DNA from 2 places in the Paenibacillus mesotrionivorans genome. Region 1 is predicted to be linked to the other one. Evidence: riboswitches for the same ligand, from Rfam matches in the RefSeq annotation. Region 1 holds a riboswitch; the other holds the start of a gene.
What was found. A riboswitch is a leader RNA that binds a small molecule or an ion and turns the genes downstream of it on or off. The one in region 1 is predicted to bind glycine.

Region 1 (3,413 bases):
AGTGTTAAGGGGCCCAACCTTCCGGCAAACATGGTAATGGTTACGATCACCTTGCCGGCGGGTGAAAGATCCGGTGTCAGCCCCATGGACATGCCGGTGGTGCTAAACGCAGAGACCGCTTCAAATAAAATGGATAGAAACTGCTCGTGCATCAAATCCTCGGTAATGGTCAAGGCCATGGTGACGATCAACACCCCGGCAATGGCGCTCATGGTGACGGCCAAAGCCCGCATCACCGTTTCCTGGTTAATCTTCCGCCCGAAGGCGTGGATTTGGCCGCCTCCCCGGAAGGTGTTGAAGGTGGCCAGCACCAGTACAATGAAGGTGTTGATTTTGATGCCGCCCCCTGTACCGCCCGATGCGGCGCCGATAAACATCAGGATAATCATGAGAAATTGGGTGGCGGACAGCATGCTCCCGATTTCGATGGAGTTGAAGCCGGCGCTTCGAGGGGCGGACCCTTGGAAAAAAGCAGCCAGCAGCCGTTCTGACCAGGTCAGGTTGCCGAAGGTAGCCGGGTTCCAGCTCTCCAGCAGGAATACCAGCAGGAAACCAAGGAAGGTCAGGATAGCCGAACCCAGCAGCACCACCTTGGAATGCAGGGACAGCTTCCGCCAGGACCGTTTGCGCAGTACCTCTACCACAACGATAAAGCCCAATCCCCCGATCAGGAACAACACGGTAATGGTCAGGTTCACCACCGGATCGCCGATATGCCGGGAGAGGCTGTCGTGCCACAGGGAAAAGCCCGCATTGTTAAAGGCCGATATGGCATGAAAGATGCCGTAATAGGAAGCCCGGGCCCAGCCCATTTCCCCCTGCCACCGCAGGGCCAAAATAATTGCCGCTACCGTTTCCAGGACGAAGGAAATGGCCACCATATGCAAGGACAGGCGGACAAGTCCCTGCACCGAAGTGGATTGGGTGGTCTGCTGCAGGATCAGCCGCTGCTTCAGCCCGATTTTGCGGCCCAGGATAATGGCTACCATCACACCCATGGTCATAAAACCGAGGCCCCCCACCTGAATCAGGACCATGATTACAATTTCCCCCAGATGGGAAAATGAGCCGCTGGTATCGATGACAATCAGGCCGTTTACGCACACAGCGGAGGTAGCGGTAAAAAAGGCATTCAAAAACCCCACCGACTCCCCGTTTTCGGCAGCATGGGGAAGGGAGAGCAGAACAGCACCCGCAAGAATAAGAATAATAAAGATGGCTGTAACCAATTGGGGCGGGCTGATTCTATTTTTGATCCGGTTCAGAAAAAGGTCCATCCGTTCGTAATTCCGTCTGACCGGGCTCAGCCTGCTGGCAAGGTTTTTCATCATGGTGCGGTTCTCCTTGAAGGCGGTTTGTCCGCCATTTTGAAGTTTGTCATTTTGGCTGGAATTGGCATCATCATAAGGGAAATCGGTGCTTTTGTCAAAATGGTGAAAATTCGGTGAAAGTTTCATTGCACCTGCCTTGGCCGGGCGTTTATAATGGGGCTAACGATGGTAAACTACAACTGAATAGGCGGATGATGGCAGCGGGAGAGATCGCCTGTGAATGAAAGTGGCGGCGCCGAAGGAGTAAACCTGGCAGCAGGTGAATCTCTCAGGCAAAAGGACCTCTGCCGGACGCAACTCTGGAGAGCATCACGGGATATTGTCGTATCATAAGGATATAACCCGGGATCACCCAAGGGGAAACTTGAACTGTTCAACAGGCAAGGCAACTCTCAGGTACAAGGGACAGAGCGGAAGGCTACCGGAGCTATTCGTGAAAAACACGGATGGTTTCCTATTTGAGCCTTTTCGCCTGTCCTTTTTTATATTTTTTTGGAGGTGGCGGCATGGAGGGATTGAAGCGGACGCCGTTGTTCCCTTGTTACGGGGAAACGGAAGGGGCGCGCTGTATTGATTTCGGCGGCTGGGAGCTGCCGGTGCAATTTGCCGGCATCCAGGCGGAGCATGATGCGGTCCGGCAGCGGGCCGGGCTGTTCGATGTGTCCCACATGGGAGAGTTCCTTGTGGCGGGGCCGGAGGCGGAAGCTTTCCTCCAGCGGATGACCGTGAATGATGTTTCCAAGCTGGCGCCGGGGCAAGCCCAGTATTCGCTGCTGTGTTACCCGGAGGGCGGTGTGGTGGACGATCTGCTGATCTACCGCATGGGTGAGGAGCGTTTTATGCTGGTGGTGAACGCCTCCAACATCGCCAAGGACTTTCAATGGCTGGAGAGCCATCTGCCTGCAGCAGGTGAAGGGACAGTTCCCGCCGTGGAGCTGACGGATTGCTCCGACGCCACTTCGCTTCTGGCGCTGCAAGGGCCTGCGGCGGCACGGATTTTGGGCAAGGTGACGGATGCTCCCGTTGGGGAGCTGGGGCCATTCAGGTTCTTGGAGGAGGCTCATGTCTGCGGTGTGCAAGCCTTGGTCTCCCACACCGGCTACACCGGGGAGGATGGCTTTGAGCTGTATCTGCGGGCAGAGGATGCAGCCACCGTGTGGCGCGGACTGTTGGCCGCCGGCAAAGACGACGGTTTGGTCCCCGTCGGATTGGGAGCCAGGGATACGCTGCGTTTTGAGGCGAGGCTGCCACTCTACGGCCAGGAGCTTTCCAGGGAGATTACCCCTTTGGAGGCGGGACTGGGGATCTTTGTGAAGCTGGATAAAGGGGAGTTTATTGGCCGGGAGGCTTTGTTGAAGCAAAAGGAGGCAGGACTGCCCCGGAAGCTGGCGGGTATCGAGATGCTGGACAGAGGTATTCCACGCAGCCATTATCCGGTGTACGCCGGGCCCGAAGGAGAGCTTATCGGCGAAATCACCACAGGCACCCAATCCCCTACCCTGAAACGGAATGTGGGGCTGGCCCTGCTGAAGCGGGAGTACACCACGCCGGATACGGAGGTGTGGGTAGAAATCCGCGGCAAACGGCTGAAGGCCAAGGTGGTCAAAACCCCGTTTTACCGGAGGAGCAAGGAGAGTTAAGAGGTTAGTGGCATGAAACAGGAACAAGGAACCAGGAGACAGGAGGAGTTAACCATATGAAGCATCGGTACTTGCCTATGACGCCGGAGGACGAACAGCAAATGCTGGAGGTGATTGGCGCGCAATCCGTGGCGGAGCTGTTCGCAGACATTCCCGAAGCGGTGAAATATTCTGGAACTCTGCCCATGTCCGGGGCTTTAAGCGAGCCGGCATTAATGAAGCATCTTAAGGGGCTTGCCTCCCGGAATGCCGACTTTGAACGGTATACCTCCTTTTTGGGGGCGGGGCTGTACGACCACCAAATTCCCGTAGTGATCCAGCATCTTATCTCCCGCTCCGAGTTTTATACGGCTTACACCCCTTATCAGCCGGAAATTAGCCAAGGCGAGCTTCAGGCCATCTTCGAATTCCAGTCCTATATCTGCGAGCTGACCGGTATGAA
Region 2 (3,413 bases), on a different contig from region 1:
CGGGAGCCCAGGTCCAAGGGCTCCTTGGCCAGCAAGGCGTTCTGCGCGAACTCCTCCACATTCATCTGCAGGGATTCGGCGAAGGATTCCAGGAAGGAGCCGCAGCCCGACGAGCAGGCCTCGTTTAGCATGATGCTGTCGATGGCCCCGTTTTTGATCCGCAGGCACTTCATATCCTGGCCGCCGATATCGATGATCAGATCCACCTCCGGCAGGAAATAGCTTGCCGCCTTATAGTGGGCCACCGTCTCGATCTCGCCCCATTCGGCACCCAGCGCCGCCTGGATCAGCCCCTCGCCGTACCCGGTAATGGTGGCACCGGCTACAGTGGCTCCCGCAGGCATCTCCTGGTACATCTCCCGCACGATGGAAACTGCCGATTGAAGCGGTTTGCCGCCGTTGCGCATATACCGGGTAAACAAAAGGTTGCCCTCTTCGTCGATCAGGGCCGCTTTGGTGGTGGTGGAGCCGGCATCGATCCCTAAGAAGCATTTGCCCGCATAATCAGCCAGGCTGCGCTGCCCTACGGTCCGGTTATGTCTATGCCGGAACTGCTCCAGCTCCTCCTCCGAGGCAAACAGAGGCGCAAGCCTGCCGGAGGCCTCCTCACGGGCCTCGAACAGCCGGGGCAGGGATGCTCCCAGAGACTTGATGGTCACCGGCTCATCTCCACGGGCGGACAACGCCGCCCCCATAGCCACGTACAACTGGGAATGCGCAGGCATGATCACCTGCTCCGGAGGCAAAGCGAGGGTTTCGATAAAACGCCGCCGCAGCTCCGTCAGGTAGTACAGAGGTCCTCCCAGGAATGCCACATTGCCTTTGATTTTTTTGCCGCCCGCCAACCCTCCGATGGTCTGGTTTACCACGGCTTGGAAGACGGAGGCGGCAATGTCCTCCCGGTTGGCGCCTTCATTCAGAAGCGGCTGCACGTCCGTTTTGGCGAACACGCCGCAGCGCGAGGCGATGGGGTACAGCGTCTGGTAGCGGCCTGCCAGCTCGTTCAAGCCTGCCGCGTCAGTCTGGAGCAGCGCCGCCATCTGGTCCACGAAGGCTCCCGTGCCGCCGGCACAGGCGCCGTTCATCCGCTGGTCCACCGTCCCCTGGAAAAACGTGATCTTGGCATCCTCGCCCCCCAGCTCAATGGCCACATCCGTGTGGGGGATAAACCGCTCCACCGCCTCCGTTCCGGCCACCACCTCCTGGATGAAGGGCAGACCCAGCCACTTGGAGACGGCAATGCCGCCGGAACCGGTTACGCGCACAGATACGCTGGAGCCGGAATAACGGACACAGGCCTCTTTTAACAAACGAAATGTTGTGGTGCGGATATCCGAGTAATGGCGTTCGTATTTGTCATAGATCAGCTGCCCATGCCCATCCAGAATCACCAGCTTTACAGTTGTGGAACCGATATCCAGTCCCATGCATAACCGATCCCTCATGTGTGTTCACACTCTTTCTACTGCCAACCCGAATTGGCATATGAAGTCTATCTTCCCATTATAATGCCGAACCCGCCCGGACGTAAGACCTTAATTATCATTATTCAAATCTTTACAGACATAGGCTATGCTTTTATTCTCCGGGAAAGATGACCATTCACACTTTGTTCACTTGTTGCCTTCCATAGAGGCGGTTATAATTAACCAAAATTCAATTTACAACTTCATAATTCAATCAGCTGGATGATGTTAGCGGGAGATGAAACCATCGTTTCAACCGAAGGGGTACGCTCTCAGGTGCTTCCGAACAGGAAGCGGGACCGTTAACGGACAGCACTCTGGAGAGATCCATTATTGGGCGCCGAAGGGGCACGGCAGGCAATACCTGCTTAAACTCTCAGGCAAAAGGACAGAGACGGGTTCACTTGGAAGGAATGCTCCGCGTTTATGTTTATTGACATGGGTATTTTCCTTGCTGTTATTTATGCATACCCGTATTTTCCCATACCTATAATCGGTTTTTCAGAGTCGGATCCTATGGATCGGGCTTTTTTTGTTTACCAAAACTTGATAAGGGAGAAGGAATGACACATGGGTATATTGGAAAGCATCGACAGCTGGATATGGGGTCCACCCCTTCTGATTCTGGTCATGGGAACCGGCATTCTGCTTACGGTCAGGCTCGGTCTGCTGCAAGTGCTGCGCCTACCGAAGGCGCTCCGGCTCATCGGCAAAGCTCCTAACGAAGGAAATGGCGATATAAGCAGCTTCGGGGCTCTCAGCACAGCACTGGCCGCGACTGTGGGTACGGGAAATATTGTCGGCGTAGCTACTGCCATCAAGATGGGAGGCCCCGGCGCGCTTTTCTGGATGCTATTGGCCGCGTTCTTGGGCATGGCTACCAAATATGCAGAAGGTCTGTTGGCGGTTAAATACCGGGTCAAAGACAAACACGGGCAATTTTCCGGAGGGCCCATGTATTACATTGAAAACGGTATGGGGCGTCGTTTTAAGCCGTTAGCCATCCTGTTTGCCGCCAGCGGCGTCCTTGTTGCCCTGTTTGGTATCGGCACTTTCCCCCAGGTGAATGCCATTGTCACCTCAACCGAATCCAGCTTTGGCATTCCTGTGGCGGTAACCGCAGTTGTGATCGCTATCCTGACTGCTGTCGTTACCATCGGCGGCATTAAAAGCATCTCCAACGTTTCTACCAAAATTGTGCCTTTTATGTCTGTTCTGTATGTTGCAGCTTGTCTTGGCGTTCTGATCCGGTTTGCCGGAGAGCTCCCATCCGTTATCGCGCTTATTTGGGAATCCGCCTTCTCCGCCACGGCGGCAAGCGGCGGCTTTGCCGGAGCAACTATTATGCTGGCCCTGAGAAGCGGCGTAGCCAGAGGTATTTTCTCCAATGAATCGGGATTGGGGAGCGCCCCCATCGCCGCAGCTGCAGCCAAAACCAAATGGCCGGCAGAGCAAGGGCTGATTTCCATGACCGGGACATTTATCGATACGATCATTATCTGTAATCTGACAGGCTTGGCTCTCCTTGTATCCGGCGTATGGAACGGCAGCAGCGCAGGGGCAAGCATGACGCAGGATGCCTTCGCAAGCGCCTTCCCTGCCTTCGGCGCCGAAATCATCACTGTCTCCCTTATCCTTTTTGCCTTCACCACGATAATCGGCTGGAACTATTACGGTGAACGCTGCGTCGAATATCTCGTCGGTGTCAAAGGAATCAAACCCTACCGTTACATTTTTGTAGCCATTGTTGCAGGCGGCGCTTTCATCAAGCTGGACGCCATCTGGCTGCTGGCAGATATCGTCAATGGCTTAATGGCCTTCCCCAATCTGATTGCCCTTATCGCCTTGTCTGGAGTAGTTGTGGCGGAAACCCGCAAATACCGGAAACATACCCAAGACGAGGCAGCGGCTAAATTTTCATTGAAGTCAGACGGCTTGCCGAAAGCG

Region 2: another riboswitch for glycine. It lies ahead of ACI1P1_RS08805 (alanine/glycine:cation symporter family protein); the one in region 1 lies ahead of gcvT (glycine cleavage system aminomethyltransferase GcvT).

What each region holds. Positions count from the first base shown of each region.
Region 1 is NZ_JBJURJ010000009.1:38,399-41,811, forward strand. Features, by position in the region: gene ACI1P1_RS14790 (TrkH family potassium uptake protein) at 1-1,331, opposite strand, end outside; glycine riboswitch at 1,523-1,625, shown strand; glycine riboswitch at 1,626-1,747, shown strand; gene gcvT (glycine cleavage system aminomethyltransferase GcvT) at 1,838-2,971, shown strand; gene gcvPA (aminomethyl-transferring glycine dehydrogenase subunit GcvPA) at 3,028-3,413, shown strand, end outside.
Region 2 is NZ_JBJURJ010000005.1:92,712-96,124, forward strand. Features, by position in the region: gene ACI1P1_RS08800 (acyl-CoA dehydratase activase-related protein) at 1-1,445, opposite strand, end outside; glycine riboswitch at 1,774-1,868, shown strand; gene ACI1P1_RS08805 (alanine/glycine:cation symporter family protein) at 2,037-3,413, shown strand, end outside.